Regions from separate parts of the Roseovarius sp. CH_XMU1461 genome, predicted to be linked through region 1. Evidence: riboswitches for the same ligand, from Rfam matches in the RefSeq annotation. Region 1 holds a riboswitch; each other region holds the start of a gene.
What was found. Region 1 has a riboswitch for cobalamin ahead of WA237_RS15180 (hypothetical protein). Riboswitches for the same ligand answer to the same signal wherever they lie in the genome.
Positions count from the first base shown of each region.

Region 2: another riboswitch for cobalamin. It lies ahead of WA237_RS17140 (TonB-dependent receptor plug domain-containing protein); the one in region 1 lies ahead of WA237_RS15180 (hypothetical protein).
Region 3: another riboswitch for cobalamin. It lies ahead of WA237_RS17835 (ABC transporter substrate-binding protein); the one in region 1 lies ahead of WA237_RS15180 (hypothetical protein).
Region 4: another riboswitch for cobalamin. It lies ahead of WA237_RS14645 (DUF1636 family protein); the one in region 1 lies ahead of WA237_RS15180 (hypothetical protein).

Region 1 covers NZ_JAYMDV010000005.1:190,241-194,692, reverse strand. The annotation lists gene WA237_RS15190 (trimethylamine methyltransferase family protein) at 1-1,213, shown strand, start outside; gene WA237_RS15185 (TetR/AcrR family transcriptional regulator) at 1,306-1,953, shown strand; gene WA237_RS15180 (hypothetical protein) at 1,978-2,241, opposite strand; cobalamin riboswitch at 2,354-2,556, opposite strand; gene WA237_RS15175 (ATP-dependent helicase) at 2,626-4,452, opposite strand, start outside.
Region 2 covers NZ_JAYMDV010000009.1:34,511-38,962, forward strand. The annotation lists gene WA237_RS17140 (TonB-dependent receptor plug domain-containing protein) at 56-1,558, opposite strand; cobalamin riboswitch at 1,684-1,897, opposite strand; gene WA237_RS17145 (M24 family metallopeptidase) at 2,207-3,376, opposite strand; gene WA237_RS17150 (diaminopropionate ammonia-lyase) at 3,366-4,452, opposite strand, start outside.
Region 3 covers NZ_JAYMDV010000010.1:73,857-78,308, reverse strand. The annotation lists gene WA237_RS17840 (FecCD family ABC transporter permease) at 1-485, opposite strand, end outside; gene WA237_RS17835 (ABC transporter substrate-binding protein) at 482-1,498, opposite strand; cobalamin riboswitch at 1,626-1,819, opposite strand; gene WA237_RS17830 (hypothetical protein) at 1,985-3,175, shown strand; gene WA237_RS17825 (LacI family DNA-binding transcriptional regulator) at 3,192-4,166, opposite strand; partial or broken gene WA237_RS17820 (ATP-grasp domain-containing protein) at 4,305-4,452, opposite strand, start outside.
Region 4 covers NZ_JAYMDV010000005.1:77,586-82,037, forward strand. The annotation lists gene WA237_RS14640 (oxidoreductase) at 1-1,485, shown strand, start outside; cobalamin riboswitch at 1,711-1,909, shown strand; gene WA237_RS14645 (DUF1636 family protein) at 2,033-2,413, shown strand; gene cobW (cobalamin biosynthesis protein CobW) at 2,406-3,461, shown strand; gene cobN (cobaltochelatase subunit CobN) at 3,496-4,452, shown strand, end outside.

The DNA.
Region 1 (4,452 bases):
GCGCGACCGCGACGTGACGCTGGAACTGGGCCGCATGGTGTTTCAGCCCGGCGCCGGCGCCCCCCATGCCACCGACCGCGACCGGGGCCGCCGCCCCGGCTCCGAACGCGACTTTCGCGAGCTGGTGAAACTGACCCAGCATTTCGACGTGCTGCACATGGTGCCGCCGCTGATCGAGCCGCAGGATGTGCCGATGCATCTGCGCCATTACGCCACGCTCGACGCGCAGTTTTCGCTCTCGGACAAGCTGCCCTTCGTGTTCTCGCGCGGCACGCCGCAGGTCCGGCAAAGCTTTGAGCTCTTGCAAGAGTTTCGCGGGCTGAGCGACGAAGAGTTTGCCGCCAATCCCCATTGCTACACGATCATCAACACCAATTCGCCGCGTGTGCTCGACATTCCCATGGCGCAGGGGCTCATCGATTTCGCCCGCGCCGGTCAGGTCTCGATCGTGACGCCCTTCACGCTGATGGGGGCGATGGCGCCGATCACCGTCGCCGGGGCCATCACGCTGAGCCATGCCGAGGCGCTCGCCGCCATCACCCTGACCCAGCTCACCCGCCCCGGTGCGCCGGTCTGCTATGGCACCTTCACCTCCAACGTCGATATGAAATCCGGCGCCCCCGCCTTTGGCACGCCCGAACATTTTCAGGCCTCGCTCGCCGCCGGACAGCTCGCCCGCCGTCTCGGCCTGCCGTGGCGCTGCGCCTCGGGCTCGGCCGCCAATATCAACGATGCCCAGGCCGCCAATGAGACGCAGTTCGGCAATTGGGGCTGTTTCCTCGCCGGGGCCACGGTCATCATCCATTCCGCCGGCTGGCTCGAAGGCGGGCTGACGGTGAGCTATGAAAAGCTCATCACCGATATCGAAGTGCTTCAGATGGTGGCCGAGCTCTGCGCCGGGGCCGAGGCGAGCACCGACGACATCGGTCTCGCGGCGCTCGAAGAGGTCGGGCCGGGCGGGCATTTCTTTGGCGCCAGCCACACGATGGAACGCTATCAGACCGAGTTCTACGCGCCGATGATCGGCGATTGGTCGAATTTCGGCACATGGTCCGAACGCGGCAGCCTCGACGCCTCGACCCGCGCCACCGCGAAATGGCAGGAGATCGTCCATGACGCCCCCGAAGATGTCGGACCGGCCGACCGGCTCGCCGCCTTCCGCGAGCGCGTCGCGCGGCTTTCGGAGGCCGGGGGCGCACCGCCCGAAAGCTGACCCTGCGCCCCGCATCAGCTTCCGAAATCGCCACTGTCGTGTTACCGACGCAATACCGACAGGTTACCGACCCTCCATTTGACAGGACAATCATGCCCGACGACAGCGCCGAGACGAGCCAGCCAACGCATGTCAAAGCCACCCGCGACGACTGGCTCGAAGCGGCCCGCGCCATCCTGATCGAAGACGGGGTCAGCGAGGTCAAGATCCTCACCCTGTCCAACCGGCTCGGCGTGTCGCGCTCGTCCTTCTACTGGTATTTCAAGGATCGGACAGATCTGCTCGAGGCGCTTCTAACCCATTGGGAAGAAACGAATACCGCGCATCTTATCCGGCACACGACCCTGCCCGCCCAGACCATCACCGAGGCGGTGGCGCTCTATTTCCGCTGCTTTCTCGACGACCGGTTTTTCAACCACCGCGTCGATTTTGCCATCCGCGAATGGTCGCGCCGCGACGCCCGCGTGCATGACATGGTGGCCCGCAACGACCGCACCCGCCAAGAGGCCATCTGCGCCATGTTCCTCCGCCACGGCTACGAGGACGAAGAGGCCGACATCCGCGCCCGAATTCTCTACTATCAACAGATCGGATATTACGCGCTCGACCTCAACGAACCGCTCGCCGTGCGCCAGCATAGGATCGCGGGATATCTCTATGGGTTCACTGGGAAAAAAGCCCTGCCCGAAGAGGTCAAATCGCTCTTCGACTACACCGCCGAACATCTCGCCGAGGGCTGAACGCCCCCGGCATGTCGCACCTGTTCAGTGCAGTGCCCGCGCCCGTCCGCGCCGCGCCCGCCCGGCGCTCAGCGGGGTCACCGCCTGCCGCAGATAATCGACAAAGGCCCGCGCCGCCGCACTCCCCGGCGCTTTGGTCGCCGGGTGACGTAACGCATCCTTAACCGTCTCTGCAGTAACCTGCCCCGGTTCGGTAAAGGCCCATTCCAGAAATCCAAGCCGTGCCACCGCCTGCGCCTCATCGCCGCGTGCGTTGCACATCTCCAACCCGCTCAAAATGCGTGTCATGCTCATGTCTTCGATACTCCCCGGCCACACCCCGGGCCGGATGGGGCAGAGGGAAACCGAGCAAAGACAAGGGCTTAGCGCCAAGGCCTTGCGCCGATGCCGCCCCCCGCGGTTCTGACGTTGTCTCATGGCTGGTTTCCGGGCTTGGTGGACGGCCATCTGGCCTGTGATCGGGCTACCTTCCCAGGCCTCGCGGCCCAGTGGCATATCGCCCAACCACCCCTCCTTACCGTTGCGGGGGCAGCGCCGGACTTGCACCGGCTTCCCAATTCTCCGGCCCCTTGCGAGGACGGCACCCTGAGAGCTTTAGCCTAGCGCGGATCCGCCCATCGGAAAAGCACCGATGCGACCCAAGCCTGCGACATTTGCGGCAAAATTGAACGCTTAGAAGGGAATATCCTCGGCCCCGGTGACAAACCGCGCCACGACCTTTTTCACCCCGGCCTTTTCAAAGGCAATCTCGAGCTTGTCGCCTTCGATCCCGGAAATCGTGCCATAGCCGAATTTCTGGTGAAACACGCGCTCGCCCACGGTGTGCGAGCTGTTCGCCTGCATGTCGATGACGCTCGATTTGCTCTCGCGCGGCTGGCTGATCGGGCGTTCGCTCGCCCGCGCCTGCAGCCGTCTCCAGCCCGGTGAATTATAGCCATCGGCCGCCGCCACGCGGCTCTCGATATCGCCCGTGACCCCCATCCCAGCCGCGCCATAACCGCCGCCATAAAGGCCCGGAGGCGTCAGAACCTCGACATGCTCTTCGGGCAGTTCGTCGATGAACCGCGACGGCAATTGGCTTTGCCATTGGCCAAAGACGCGGCGGTTCCCGGCAAAGGAGATCGTACAGATTTCCTCGGCCCGGGTGATCCCCACATAGGCCAGCCGCCGCTCTTCCTCGACGCCCTTGAGGCCGCTTTCATCCATCGATCTTTGCGACGGAAACAGCCCATCCTCCCAGCCCGGCAGGAACACCGCCGGAAACTCGAGCCCCTTGGCCGCGTGCAGCGTCATGATGCTGACCTTCTCGCCTGCCTCTTCTTGTTCATTGTCCATGATCAGGCTGACATGCTCGAGAAACCCTTGCAGATTTTCGAACTGTTCCAAGGCCTTGACCAATTCCTTGAGGTTCTCGAGCCGCCCCGGCGCTTCGGGCGTCTTGTCGTTTTGCCACATCTCGGTATAGCCGCTCTCGTCGAGGATCATCTCGGCCAGCTCGATATGGCTGATCGCCTCATCCCCCACCATGCGCCCCCAGCGCGTGATGTTCTCGACAAACCGGCCAAGCTCTGCCCCGCCCTTGCCGCCAAGGCCCTTTTGCTCAAGCAGAAGGCGCGCGCCCTCAAGAAGCGGCACGCCGTTTTCCCGCGCCGTCATCTGGATTTTCTGCTGCGCCTTGTCACCCAGCCCGCGCTTGGGCGTATTGACCACCCGCTCAAAGGCCAGATCATCGCTCGGCGACACCACCAGCCGGAAATAGGCCATCGCATCGCGGATCTCGAGACGTTCGTAAAAGCGCGGCCCGCCGATCACCCGATAGGGCATGCCGATGGTCAGGAACCGATCCTCAAAGGCCCGCATCTGGTGGCTGGCCCGCACGAGGATCGCCATATCGTCGAGGCCGATGGGCCGCATCCCGCGCGTGCCGCGCTGCATGGATTCGATCTCTTCGCCGATCCAGCGCGCCTCTTCCTCGCCATCCCAATGGCCGATGAGCCGCACCTTCTCGCCACCCTCGGCCTCGGTCCAGAGCTCCTTGCCAAGCCGCCCCTTGTTGCCCGCAATGACGCCGCTCGCCGCCGCAAGAATATGCGCGGTCGAGCGGTAATTCTGTTCGAGCCGCACCACATGCGCGCCGGGAAAATCCTTTTCAAACCGCAGGATATTGCCCACCTCTGCCCCGCGCCAGCCATAGATCGACTGATCGTCATCGCCCACGCAGCAGATGTTGCGATGCCCCGACGCCAAGAGCCGCAGCCACAAATATTGCGCCACGTTGGTGTCTTGATACTCGTCCACGAGGATGTATCGGAACCAGCGTTGATAGCGGTCGAGAATGTCCTGATGGCTCTGGAAGATCACCACCATATGCAACAGCAGATCGCCGAAATCGACGGCGTTCAATTCGCGCAGACGGGTCTGGTAGAGCGTATAGAGCGCCACACCCTTGCCGTCATAGGCGCTGGCCTCGCTGGCCGGCACCCGGTCGGGCGTCCAGGC
Region 2 (4,452 bases), on a different contig from region 1:
CCCGCAGTCAAATCAAAGGACCAGCTACGCATCGGAAACGATTTGTGCAACACGCTCAGGCCATATAGAGCGAAAACCGTTCTGACATCGAGTACAGACCCGACAGCTCGATCCCCTTAGAGGTGGTTGTGCCAGGCACCTGATTGTAACAACCAAAGCCGCTGCCACAGGCGACAGCGGCCGGGTCATAATCAATCAGGTCTTCGACATCGGTATAGAACAGGGTTGCCTTTATCGAGCCGCGCCCAACGAATGTCTTTTCGACGCCGAGCTCATAGCTCAAGCTATGCTCGGGCTGCAAAGATGGGTCGCCGAAGGCGCTGAATCTTTCGTACAAGGAGGGCGCGCGATACCCCGTACCGACCGAAGCACGTACCGCAAGATCGTCCTGCGGGCGGTAAACAGCCGTCAGGCGCCCCGTAACCTGACCACCAAAGCTCGAGTTTTCATCGTGACGCAACGAGGCTGACAGATCGACCTGATCTGACGGGCTGATCAACAGCTCAGCCATGATGCTGGTATTGTCTTCAGAGCCACGGACCGTGCCGGAATTGACCTCTTCCTGCGTGTGGTCGAGACCAAGATTGAGCGATGCCGACGCGGTCAGTTGGGCGCTGCCCAAATAGGAAAGCGACCAGCGTTCGCCTTTGAACCGCGGGGTCGCGCCACCGGGATCTTTGCGGTCGATATCGAAATAGGCATAGCTGAGCGTATGCGTGATCGCCCCCGTATTGAGCTCGGTAAAAAGGCGCGCACCGCGTTCTTTCGAGGACAACGTTCCAGACGAATCCAGCGCGAAGGCGGAGCGATCAAACTCGCTCCGACCATCGCGATAGAGCAAAGCGCCGCCCACCGTGACGGCATCGGTAACGACATATTCCCCGGTGAGGTGAAGCGTGGATTGTTCGAACCCGTCATTTTCCGTATTGAAGGACTGCGCTGAGATTCCCTCCGATTCCATACGCCCATAGCTGAGGGCGACAAAGCCGCGCTCGGTTCTATGTCCGAGGCTCAACGATCCACTGTAGGTATCGAAACTGCCGGCCTCCGCTTGCGCGCGGCCTGAAAAGCCGAGCTCGGAAGGCTCAAAGGTCGTGATATTGACGACACCGGCAATCGCCTCCGATCCGAAAATAGCCGACTGCGACCCTTTGAGCAGTTCAATACGTTCGACCCCAGAAGCGGTGAACCCGCCAAAGTTAAACTGATTTTGTGTGCCCGATGGGTCGGACACATCAATACCATTGATGTGCACCCCGACATAACGCGCAGGCAACCCGCGCACCTGGATCGTACTCAGCGCCCCCAAGCCACCATTACTGATCAGGTTCACACCGGGAAGGCGTGCGAGCCGGTCGATCACGCGGGTGTCGTTCTGCCCCGCCTCAGCCCCTTCCAATATCTCGATATTTGCGCCGGTATGGGTCTGTTCGACAGGCAACAGAGAGGAAACTTGAACGATGATCGGCTCAAGATTAAAGGTAAGCTCCTGTGCAAAGGCCGGAGCTGCGAAAACAGCAATGCTCGCCGTTAAGGGCGCTATGGAATAGCGTGTCATAATTAATCCTCCAACCGCGACAATCGCGGCAGTCGTTGAATTAACTGACGGAAGAAAACAAACCGTCAGCGGTGCAAATGCCACCACGACGGAAGGTCCGTAGGCCATGACGCGCCCCGCGCCCGGACTGGGTGATCCCTTCGGCAGGTCTCCTGACTCGCGGGTCGAGGCTCGGTCGGGTCTTCCCACTGTGGTGTTCACAGCAGTGACAATTTCCGACTTCGCTTACCGCTTACAGTTGCGGGGGCAGTTACGGCCTTGGCAGATCACAGATCTTGCCGCACCGTATTCCCTATTATCCAGATCACGATGATCCAGACCGAAGTGCGAAATGCTATATCGCAGATCATCAACCTAGGGAAGACGGAATCAAGCGGTTGCACCTTTGGAGGGCCCGAGCTGGGCCTGTGGCAGATGCTAAACAGAGGCATCGCCGATAAGCAGTCGACATGCGTGCTTAGAATGAAATGCGCCGATCGGACGGAGGTCTTGAGCGACAGGGCTGTCTCATCACAAGCCCCTCCTGGGGCTGCTAAGCCTGAGCCATCATTATTCTCAATAATAAAAGCTTGGCCTGATGGCCGGGGAGCCATTATTCAGGCTGCTGCCCAAATCCAACGGGGGCCAGTTTCCCGCCCCCCGCCGAGATCAGATCACCGGCAGTTCGGGGGCGGCGCGTTTGGTCAGGAGGCGGCCGCCCTCGGGCGTCACGACGATGTTTTCCTCATGAACCATCATCCACCCATCCCCGTAGGAGAGCGAGGGCTCCAAGGTCAGCACCATGTTCTCCTGCAGCAACGTGTCGACGCCGGCCATATGCGAGGGCTGTTCCGTCAATTGCATGCCCAACCCGTGACCTAGCCGGCCGATGTCACCACCGCTGTCGTCCAATTCGGAAATGACTGCGGTCATGGCGGAAAACAGGTCATGACAGCTATTGCCCGGCCGCGCGGCGTCGAGCCCGGCCTCGGTGGCACGCCACAGCACGTCATAGGCGCGTCGGGCATTGTCATCGGCGTGGCCGATGGCCCAGTTCCGGTCGAAATCGCAGTAGTAGCCATCCCAGACACAGCCGGTGTCGAGCATCAGCACATCGCCTGCGCTCAGCGGGCGGCGCGAAGGCGGCGAGATGCAATCGGCATAGCCTCCCTGATCCGCTGCGCCGACCACATAGGGGGCGTCATCCGCGCCCTGCGCCAGCGCTTCGCGGCGGAAGCGGCGGAACAGCTCTTCGAAGGGAAGCCCCTCGCTCACCATTTCGGGAACCTGCTCGAAGGTGGCCGAGCCGATAGCGCAGATATGGGCGAGCTTTTCGATCTCGGCGGGTGTCTTGACCATGCGGAGCCCCTGAACAAGCCCGGTGGCATCCGCGATCTCGAGCCCGGGCAGGGCGGCGAGCAGCCGTTCCCAGTCGCCCAACGGCATCCGAAGCAGCGTTTCATGGCCCTTGAGCACCCCCAAACGGGACTTCGCTCGGGCGAGCGGCATCAACAATTCTGTCAGAAGGCTAACGCCGTCATCCTCGGGCACGGGGGCCGACCAGGTCCGCACCTCGTCGAGCCAGGACCGCCGCATAAGCTCGGCGCCGATTTCAGGGATCACGGCCACGGGTTTGCCCTCGGCCGGGACAAAGACGAACCAGGGCCGGGTCGGGCTCTGCCAGAAGAGGGTCTGGAAACCGGTGAAATACCGCACCTCGGGTTCGGTCATCAGCAGCAGGCCGTCGAGCCCGTCCTTGGCCATCAGCGCCTGGGCGCGTTTGGTTCTGGCTTCGAATTCCGCGTTGGGAAAGCCTCTGTCGAGCGTATTAGGCTGCATCTCGCCCCTCCATGATCATCTCGAAGATCGCCGGGTCGGTGACCCCTTCGGATCCGATCAATAGCACCCGGGAGGTGCTGTTGAGCCCCAGCTTTTCCGACAAAGCGGCATCCTGGCGCGACGCGATCAGCGCGGCGAGCCCGGCGACGGCGCTTTCACCCGCTTCAATGGTGGGGTCACCGCCCAGCGGACGTGCCAGCAACCGCACGCTCGGGGCGACGAGAGCCTCGGGGATGGTGAGAAAATCGCTGGCCTCTTCGGCGAGGATTTCCCAGGCCATCTCGGACGGTTCGCCGCAGGAGAGCCCGGCCATCAGCGTTTCCTGTTCGATGGTGACATTGGTGGCCTTGCCGGTCTTGGCGCTCTCGAAGAGGCAGGCGGCGAGTTCGGGTTCGACGATGACCACACGCGGCGAGGCGTCGCCCCAATATTGGCGCAGGCCAGCCACCACGCCGGCCGCAAGGCCGCCGACGCCCCCCTGCAGGAACACATGGCTCGGGGCGTCGTTCAGGGCCTCGCAGATTTCCTGAACCATGACGCCATAGCCTGCCATCACGTCACGCGGCGGCATCGAATAGCCGGGCCAGGAGGTGTCGGAAACCACGAACCAGTTGTTCGCCTCGGCTTCGGTCTTGGCCAGATCGACCGAGTCGTCATAATCGCCCGCGATGCGGATGACCTCGGCCCCCAGAGCGCGCATGGCTTCGGCGCGGCCTTCGCTGACCTCGGCGTGAATGTAGATCCGGCAGGGGGCGCCAAAGCGCTGGCAGCCCCAGGCCAGGGATCGGCCGTGATTGCCGTCGGTGGCGGAGACGAGGGTGATTTCGGCGCAATCGTCGGCGTGTTTGCCATTGCGGATATCGGCGAGGGGCACGTCCCGGCCAAGCTTGGCCGAGATTTCACGCTGCAGCACGCGCAATGCGGCATAGGAGCCGCCGAGCGCCTTGAAACTGCCGAGGCCAAAGCGCGGGCCTTCGTGTTTATAGAGGATCTCTGCGACGCCGATCGTCTGCGCAAGCGCGTCCAGCGAGACCAGCGGGGTCGGCTCGTAGCCCTCCCATTGGGTGATCTCGTCA
Region 3 (4,452 bases), on a different contig from region 1:
GCGGCGCGAAGCCCGGTGCCGCCGCCCGCCAGATGCGCCAGCGCCGCGACAAATCCAAACGCCAAGAGCGCCCCGGTAAAGGCCCCCGCCGACATTGAAATCGCCCCGCCGCCAAGGCCCACCACCGTCACCGCCACAGCGCCGGTCGAGGCCCCCGCCGAAATGCCCAGAAGGTAGGGATCGGCCAGCGCATTGCGCAGCAGCGCCTGCAGCACCACCCCCGCCAGCGCCAGCCCCGCGCCACAGCACGCCGCCACCAAGGCCCGCGCCAGCCGGTAATTCCACACGATCCCCGTGTCGATCCGGTCCACCGCATAGCCCGCCCCAAAGAGCTTGTTGGCCAGCACCTTGAGCACCACGTCAAACGGAATGCGCGTCTCGCCCAGCGCCGTGCCGAGCATCAGCGCGATCAGCAGCACGGGCAGCGCAAGCACCGCCCAATGCAGGGCCGACCGATGCCGGGGCATGGCGACGGCCTGGCTCATTGCAGATCGTAACCCGCCAGCGCCTCGGCAATCGTGCCCAGCACATGAATGGCCCGCACCGTCGGGCTCATCGCATGGGCGTCGATGGTGATGATCCGGCCTTCCTTCACCGCCGTCATCTCGCGCGCCACCGGGTCGGTGGTCAGAAACTCACGCTTCTTCTCCACGTCATCGGCGGGAAACCGGCGGCGGTCCATCTCGGCGATCACGATAAAGGTCGGATCGGCCTTGGCCAGCGTCTCCCAGCCGACGGTCGGCCATTCCTCATCCGAGGTCACCACATTCTCGACCCCGAGCTTGTCCATCATATAGGCCGGCACGCCCTTCCGCCCCGCCACATAGGGATCGATGTCGAGATCCGCCGACGAGAACCAAAACAGCCCCGACACCCCCTCGGGCAGGTCGAGCGCCTCCGCCTTGGCCACCGCCTCGGCCTCCGCCGCCTGCAGCTCGGCCACCAGCTCGGCCCCGCGCGCCCCGACGTCATAGATCTCCGCCAACTGCGCGATCCCCTTATAGAGCTGCTCTGTCGCGAACAGCTCGGACCGCGTGCCATCGCCGCCGACAAGGTTGTCCTTGCTCTCGCAATCGGTGGGCATCACATAGGTCGGCACGCCAACCTCATGGAACATCTCGCGCGTGCCGACGATGCCTTCCTGACCGATATGCCATTCATACATGACGGTCACCAGCTCGGGCCGCTTGTTGACGATGCTCTCGAAACTCGGGTCATTGTCGGCCAGCCGCTCGATCCCGGCGTTCAGGCTTTCGAACTCCGGCAGCACCGGGTTGAACCAGACCGAAGTGCCCTGCACCGTCTCGCCCAGCCCGAGCAGATAGAGGATCTCGGTGGTCGATTGCCCCACCGTGACCGTGCGCGCCGGCGCCGCATCAAAGCGCAGCTCGTGCCCGCAATTCTCGATGGTAAGCGGATAGCGGGTTTCGGCCTCGGCCATCACCGCGCTGCCCATCCCAAGCGCCAGCACCCCGGGCGCAATCAGGTAGTTCTTCATAGCTAGACTCCTCGGTCTTGCCGGACACAGGAGGAGCAGGAAAGGGCATCTGCCGGTGGTCCCTGCCTGGTGCCGCGCACCGGGCCTCGAGACCACGCCAAACCCCCGCCCCGGGCCACCCCGCCCGGTTTCAGGTTATGCGTCGGCAGGTCTCCTGACTCACGGCTCATGGCGTCATCTTCCCTTCCCAGACCTCGGCCCAGTGGTTCTGAAGATGCAGCTCGCCGCCTACAGTTGCGGGGGCAGTTCCGGTTGACGCCCTGCTGGACGCCGCGGATTCCCTATTAGTTTCCATCGAAAACCGACGCCGCAGTGACACCCGATTTTTGCCCCCCCGTCAACCGCGATGACCGCAGGGGCCCGATTTTCGCGCCGGGCCGCCACCGGCCCAGCTGTGCGCCTGCGCGCCAAGCCGCATGGAATTTTGGGGAAATACCGAATCATGATAGGCTAATCTTATTTCGCACCTTCCCGCAGGAGGGCCCCATGACGTTCTTTTCCCGGTTTCCCTGGACTGTTTTCCTTCTCCTCATCCTCTGGCTTCCGGGCTGCTTTCCCGGCGGGTTCTCCTATGAGCGACTGTCGCTGCAAGAGGCCCGCCCCGACCTGCCGACAAGCTGGCGCTACCCGCAGGTGACACGCAGCGCCGACTCCGTCTTCGATCTGGACGATTTCGAACCCTATTTCACCCTCTCAAGCCTGCGCCGCGCCGGCCGAGGCTATGAGATCCGCACCGGCAAATCCGTCGAGATCTCGCCGCTGCGCTTCGAGACCTCGCCCAAGGCCCCCGGCGTGCTCGCCGCCGTGATCGAGAGCCAAGGCAAAAAGGACAAGACCACCGGCAAGCGTCAGACCTTCTACATGATCAACTTCATCGCGCCCCTGCGCGGCGATGACTACCGTTTGATCATTCTCAACAAACGGAGCCTGACGCTCTGGACCCCCAAAGAGGCTCAGGCCATCGCCGCGCGCACCCATCTGTTGAAGCTCGATTTCGATGACGGCCAGGCGCCGGTCTTCCGCAATGATGCCGACCTCGAACAGGCGCTGATCGCGGCCCACTACCTGCCCGCCAAACACAGCATCGCCTTCACCCTGACCGCGACGGCCCCGACCGGATCTGACAAGAAAAAACCCACCCCGACCCCGCGCCCGAGCAACAAGAGCTGGATCTTCAATTCCGCCACCGATCCGATCACCAAAAAATCGAACAACAGCATCATCATCCGCGCGACATCCGTCGAACCGCGCGCCAATCTCGCGATCAATTTCTTCTGCGACAAGGGTCAGCTCCGCGCCGTGCTGCACAATCCCGACATTTCCTTCCGCAACGACACCAGCACCACCAAGGTGGCGCTGTCGCTGGTCGAAATGCGCATCGACGACAAGGATGTGCACCGCTTAGTCTGGGAACGGGCGGCAGGCTACCGCGATCATCTCGTCGATCTCGGCGGGGCAGGGGGGCTCTATAAATTCGCGACCCTGCTCAATCCGCGGATGCAGAACGCCAATCACGATTGGTCCTCGGTCTGGTTCCTCAACAAGGTCGCCACTGCCCGCGACATCGTCATGCGCGTCACCGATGTCGGCGGCACCGCCTATGTCGCGCGCTTCGCCCCCTATCAACCTGTCGGCCCGGTGATTGACTTCCTGCCCGCCTGCCTGCGCCGAAGCTGAGCCTTGGGCCCGCGCCTCAATGGGTGCCGCGCGGCTTCACCACCGGATCGACAAACACCGTCTCATCCGCCTTGCCCGGATCGCCGAGCCGCGCCTCCAGAAGGCGCAGGATCTCGCGCACCGCCGCGTCGATCGGGTTGCGCACGGTTGTGAGGTCGAAACAGGTCCAGCGCGCCATGTCGATATCGTCGAACCCGATCACCGCCAGATCGCCGGGCACCGCCCGCCCGATCTCCCGCGCCGCCGACAGCGCCCCGATGGCCATCGCGTCATTGCCACAGATGAGCGCGTCAATCTCGCCCGCCCCCTGCAACAGCGCCCGCGCCGCCGCATGGCCGCCATCCACCGTGTAATCTCCCACGGCCTCGGCCACCGGCCGAAGACCCGCCGCCTCCAGCGCCGCCATCACCCCGGCCCGCCGCTCGCAAGAGGAATAGAGCTCGGACGGCCCGCCCAGAAACCCGATGCGCCGCCGCCCGCCTGAGATGAGAAGCTCGGCGCCCATCCGCGCGCCCTGATCATTGCGGCAACAGACCGTATCGACCCCGGGCGCGCTCAGCGGTCGGCCCGAGGAAATCATCGGAATCCCATAGCGCGCGCATTGCTCGACGATCTCGCCCGACAGGCTGCCGCCGCGCAGGATCAGCGCATCGAGCGGATAGCGCAGCACCTCTTCGAGCGCCTGCGCCGCCCGTGCGCCATTGCCATCAATCAGCAGCGGCCATTTCTGGATCGCGTTGAGCGACCCGACAAGCTGGCTCACAAAAGCTGTGTCATAGGGGTTGCGCAGATCGCCCGCGAAAATCGCCACCAGATGCGAATTTCCGCCCTTGAGCCCCGCCGCCAGCGCATTGGGCTGATAGCCGATTTCCGCCGCAACAGAGAGGATTCTGCGCCGCTTTTCCGCGTCGAGATAGGCCCCTTTGGTAAAGGCCCGCGACACCGCCGAACGCGACACACCGGCCTGCTCGGCCACCGTCTGGGCGGTCACCCGCCGTGGCCTCTGGCCCAAACTCTTCTTTTCACCCGTCATAGCCAATCAGTCCGCTGTCCCCGGGGATTTTGTCAAGAAAGCAAAACACAAACCTGTGCTGACCAAGGCCGGACGTCGGCCTGTACCCTCGTGGCGTCAGGTCACCGACATGCCGTCGATCGCCGTGGCGAGCTTGAGCAGATCGGCCGCGTAGAATCCGGCCGCGTTGATGCAGTTCGTCTCAAGAAGGCGCAACCCGTCCACTGTTCGGCAGATGTCCATGACATACGCTGGCGCGTAGCCC
Region 4 (4,452 bases), 110 kb from region 1:
GGCTCGCTCGAGAACCGTTCGCGCTTTGCCCGCGAGGTGGTGGCCGATATGCGCGACGCCGTCGGCGACACCATGGCCCTCACAATGCGGGTGAGCCTGGATGAAACCATCGGCGAGCTGGGCTTTTCCAACGCCGAGCTGCGCGACTTCATCGAGATGAACCGCGATCTGCCCGATCTGTGGGATCTGGCGCAGGGCACATGGGAGGATTGCTCCGGCCCCTCGCGCTTCAAGGACGAGGCGGCCCAGGAAACCCTGGTGCGCGGCATCCACGAGCTGAGCGACAAGCCCATCGTCGGCGTCGGCCGCTTCACCTCGCCCGATGTCATGGCGAAAATGGTCAAATCCGGCACGCTCGACCTGATCGGCTGCGCCCGTCCCTCCATCGCCGATCCCTTCCTGCCGAAAAAGATCGAGGAAGGCCGCATCGAAGACATTCGCGAATGTATCGGCTGCAACATCTGCATCACCGGCGACATGACCATGTCGATCAGCCGCTGCACCCAGAACCCGACCTTCATGGAAGAATGGCGCAAGGGCTGGCACCCCGAAAAGATGAACCCCAAGGGCGCGAGCCAATCGGTCCTCGTCGTGGGCTCCGGTCCCGCCGGGCTCGAGGCCGCCTGGGCGCTCTGCCGGCGCGGCTATGACGTGGCCATCGCCGAGGCCGGCACCGAAATCGGCGGCCGCGTGACCCGCGAACGCAAGCTGCCCGGCCTCTCGGCCTGGGGGCGGGTGGTCGATTACCGCGACTATCAGCTCTCGCAGCGCCCCAATGTCGAGATCTACCGCGACAGCGAGCTCGACGCCGAGAGCCTGCTCGAGTTCGGTTTCGAAAACATCGCCATCGCCACCGGGGCCACCTGGCGTCGCGACGGTGTCTCGCGTCAGCATGTGGTGCCGATGCCCATTGCGGAGGGCGCGCGCGTCTACACGCCGGACGACCTGATGGGCGGCACCATCCCCGAGGGCAAGATCGTGCTCTTTGACGATGACCATTACTACATGGGCGGTGTCCTGGCCGAGCTTCTGGCCTCGCGCGGTGCCGATGTGACCCTGATCACCCCCTCGGCCTATGTCAGCGACTGGACCAACAACACGCTCGAACAGGCGGTGATCCATGCCCGCCTCGTCGAGATGGGGGTCGAGATCGTGCTCAATCGCGGCGTGACCGAGATTGCCGCCGATCACGTCATGAGCAATTGCGTCTACACCGGCCGAACCACGCGCTATGACGCCGATGCGGTGGTCATGGTCGCCTCGCGTCAGGGCCGCGACGGGCTCTATCACGATCTCTTGGCGCGCGAGGCCGACTGGGCCGATGCCGGGATCAAATCGGTGCGGCTCTTCGGCGATGCCGAGGCCCCCGGTCCGATCGCCTGGGCGACCTACGCGGGCCACCGCTATGCCCGCGAGCTGGACGGCGAAGACATCGGCGACGCGCTGCCCTTCCGCCGCGAAATCACCGAGCTCGCCGCCGAGTAACGCGCGCTCCGGTAACCTCTCTCCGGGGGGCGCGTCCCCCCGGAAATCGCCACCGTCGTTTTACCGTCGCAATACCGACGTATCACCGACAGGGCAAAATCGCCGATCCCCCTTGGTTAACAGGGCTCCGCGCTTTTTCGCAGGCCCCGCCGCATTCCGCCTCTCACATGCCGTTTCCCGCCCCGTGGATGTCGCCCCCGCAATTGACATTGCACCCCCGTCCTGAGCATTGTCGCCCCTGATGGTTGCCCGGGACGAATCCGGGCTGAAAAGGGAACGCGGTGCGGGTCTGACCCAATTCCGCGGCTGCCCTCGCAACTGTAAGCGGCGAATGTCTCGCACCATGCCACTGGCCCTCGGGCTGGGAAGGCGCGACCCATGATGACCCGCAAGCCAGGAGACCTGCCATCCAGGGCGCTGTCCGGCGCTCTTGTCACGCATAGCTCCGGGCGAGGTGCCCCGGCGGAGGAAAGAATATGGGTTCTATTTCAATGTCTTGCCGATCTGGTGGGCGGGGGCTACTGGCCCGTGCCCCGAGGGCGCGCCAATGACGAAACACGCCACCGAACTCTTGGTCTGTGTCAAATGCCGCCGGGGCAGCGACGCCCCCGAGGACGGCATTCGCCCCGGTCAGGCGCTGCATGATGCGCTCTCGGCCCAGGACCTGCCCGAAGGCGTCACCCTGCGCGCCGTCGAATGCCTGCAAAACTGCGACAACGGCTGTTCCATCGCGCTGCGCGGCGGTCCGAACCGCTGGACCTATGTCTACGGCAATCTTGACGAAACCGAACATCTCGCCACGCTGACCGAGGGCGCCGCGCTCTATCACGACAGCGCCGATGGGCTGATCCCATGGCGCACGCGCCCCGAGCATTTCAAACGCAACTGCATCGCCCGCATCCCGCCCCTGGAGGACGACAATGTCTAATCTCACCAAACTCCCCGTCACCGTGATCACCGGCTTTCTCGGCTCCGGCAAGACGACGCTCATCTCGCATCTGATGAAGAACCCGGGTGGCAAGCGGCTCGCGGTGGTGGTCAATGAATTCGGCGATGTTGGCGTCGATGGCGACATCCTCAAATCCTGCGCGATCCCGGATTGCCCGGCCGAAAATATCCTCGAGCTGGCAAATGGTTGCATCTGCTGCACCGTGGCGGATGATTTCATCCCGACCATCGAGGCGCTGATCGCGCTCGATCCGCAGCCCGAACATATCCTGATCGAAACCTCCGGTCTGGCGCTGCCGAAACCGCTGCTCAAGGCGTTCGACTGGCCCGATATCCGCTCCAAGATCACCGTCGATGGCGTCATCGCCCTGGCCGATGCCGAAGCCGTGGCCGCCGGTCGCTTTGCCCCCAATGTGGCCGCCGTGGATGCCCAGCGTCTGGCCGATGAAAGCATCGATCACGAAACCCCGCTCTCCGAGGTCTTCGAGGATCAGATCTCCTGCGCCGATCTCGTCTTGTTGACAAAACCCGATCTCGCCGGTCCCGACGGCGTCGCCAAGGCGCGTGAGATCATCGCCGCCGAAGCGCCCCGTCCGCTGCCGGTGATCGAAGTCGCCGAAGGCGTGGTCGACCCGCGCGTGCTGCTCGGTCTCGAGGCCGCCGCCGAGGATGATCTCGACGCGCGCCCCTCGCATCACGACACGCCCCATGACCACGATCATGATGATTTCGAAAGCGTCGTGATTGACCTGCCGGAACTGGACAGCCCCGAGGCGCTCACCGCCCGGATCGAGGATCTGGCCCGCAGCCAGAACATCCTCCGCGTCAAGGGCTACGCCGCCGTCAAAGGCAAGCCGATGCGCCTTCTGGTGCAGGCCGTGGGCGCCCGCGTGCGGCACCAATATGACCGCATGTGGGAGGCCGGCGAGGCCCGTCAAGGCCGCCTCGTGGTCATCGCCGAACATGACGACATCAACAGCGCCGCCATCCGCGCCGTGCTCATCCCTGAAACCGCAGCGGCCGACTAGGTCCGATCAAGGCCCGAGAGGGTAAGCCCCCGAAATGCATGTCATTTTCCGCGAAAGCCAAGGGTTGGAAGAGACCGAAACCCCGACGGATCTGGGCCAAAGCCCGGCCGATCTGGTGGTGCTCAGCCTCTCGGATTCCGATCTCGGCGCTTTCGCGGCGGGCTGGCATCGGGCGCGCGACGCAGGCTCGTCGCTGCCCGATCTGCGGCTGGCCAATATCGCCGCGCTGAAACACCCGCTCTCGGTCGACACCTATGTCGAACAGACGCTCGACGGGGCCAAGGCGATCCTGATCCGGCTCATCGGCGGCGTGCCGTACTGGCCCTATGGGCTGCAACGGATCGAGGCGCTGGCGCGGGAAAAAGGCCTCGCGCTGGCGGTGCTGCCGGGCGATGGCCGCGCCGATCCCCGGCTCGACGAGATCTCGACCCTGCCGGTCTCGACGCTGCGCCGGTTGCAGCATCTCTGCGACGCAGGCGGCGCGGTCGCGGCCCAAGCGGCGCTCGCCCAGCTGGCCCTTGCCGCCGGTCTCTACGCAGGCCCCGTCAAAGGGGCGAAACTTGTCCCCGAGGCCGGTCTCTGGACGCCCCGCGACGGCGTGATCGCCGCCGCCCCCGACCTCTGGACCGGCGCGCCAGATGAGACCGGGGAGGGCGGCACCGCCCCCCGTGTGCTGGTGGTTTTCTACCGCTCCTATCTCGTCGCCGCCGATCTCGCGCCCATCGAGGCGCTGTTCAAATCCCTGCAATCCCAAGGCTTTGCGCCGCTCGGCCTCTTTGCGCCCTCGCTCAAATCCCCCGGCACCCGCGACTGGCTCCGTGATCAGGTGGCCGCCCTCGCGCCCGCGATGATCGTCAACGCCACGGCCTTTTCCGGGCGCGGGGCAGAGGGGGCCTCGCCCCTTGATGCCGCAGGCGTGCCGGTGTTTCAGGTGGCGCTCGCCACCTCGACCCAGGACGCCTGGGCCGAGGCCGAACGCGGTCTCTCGCCC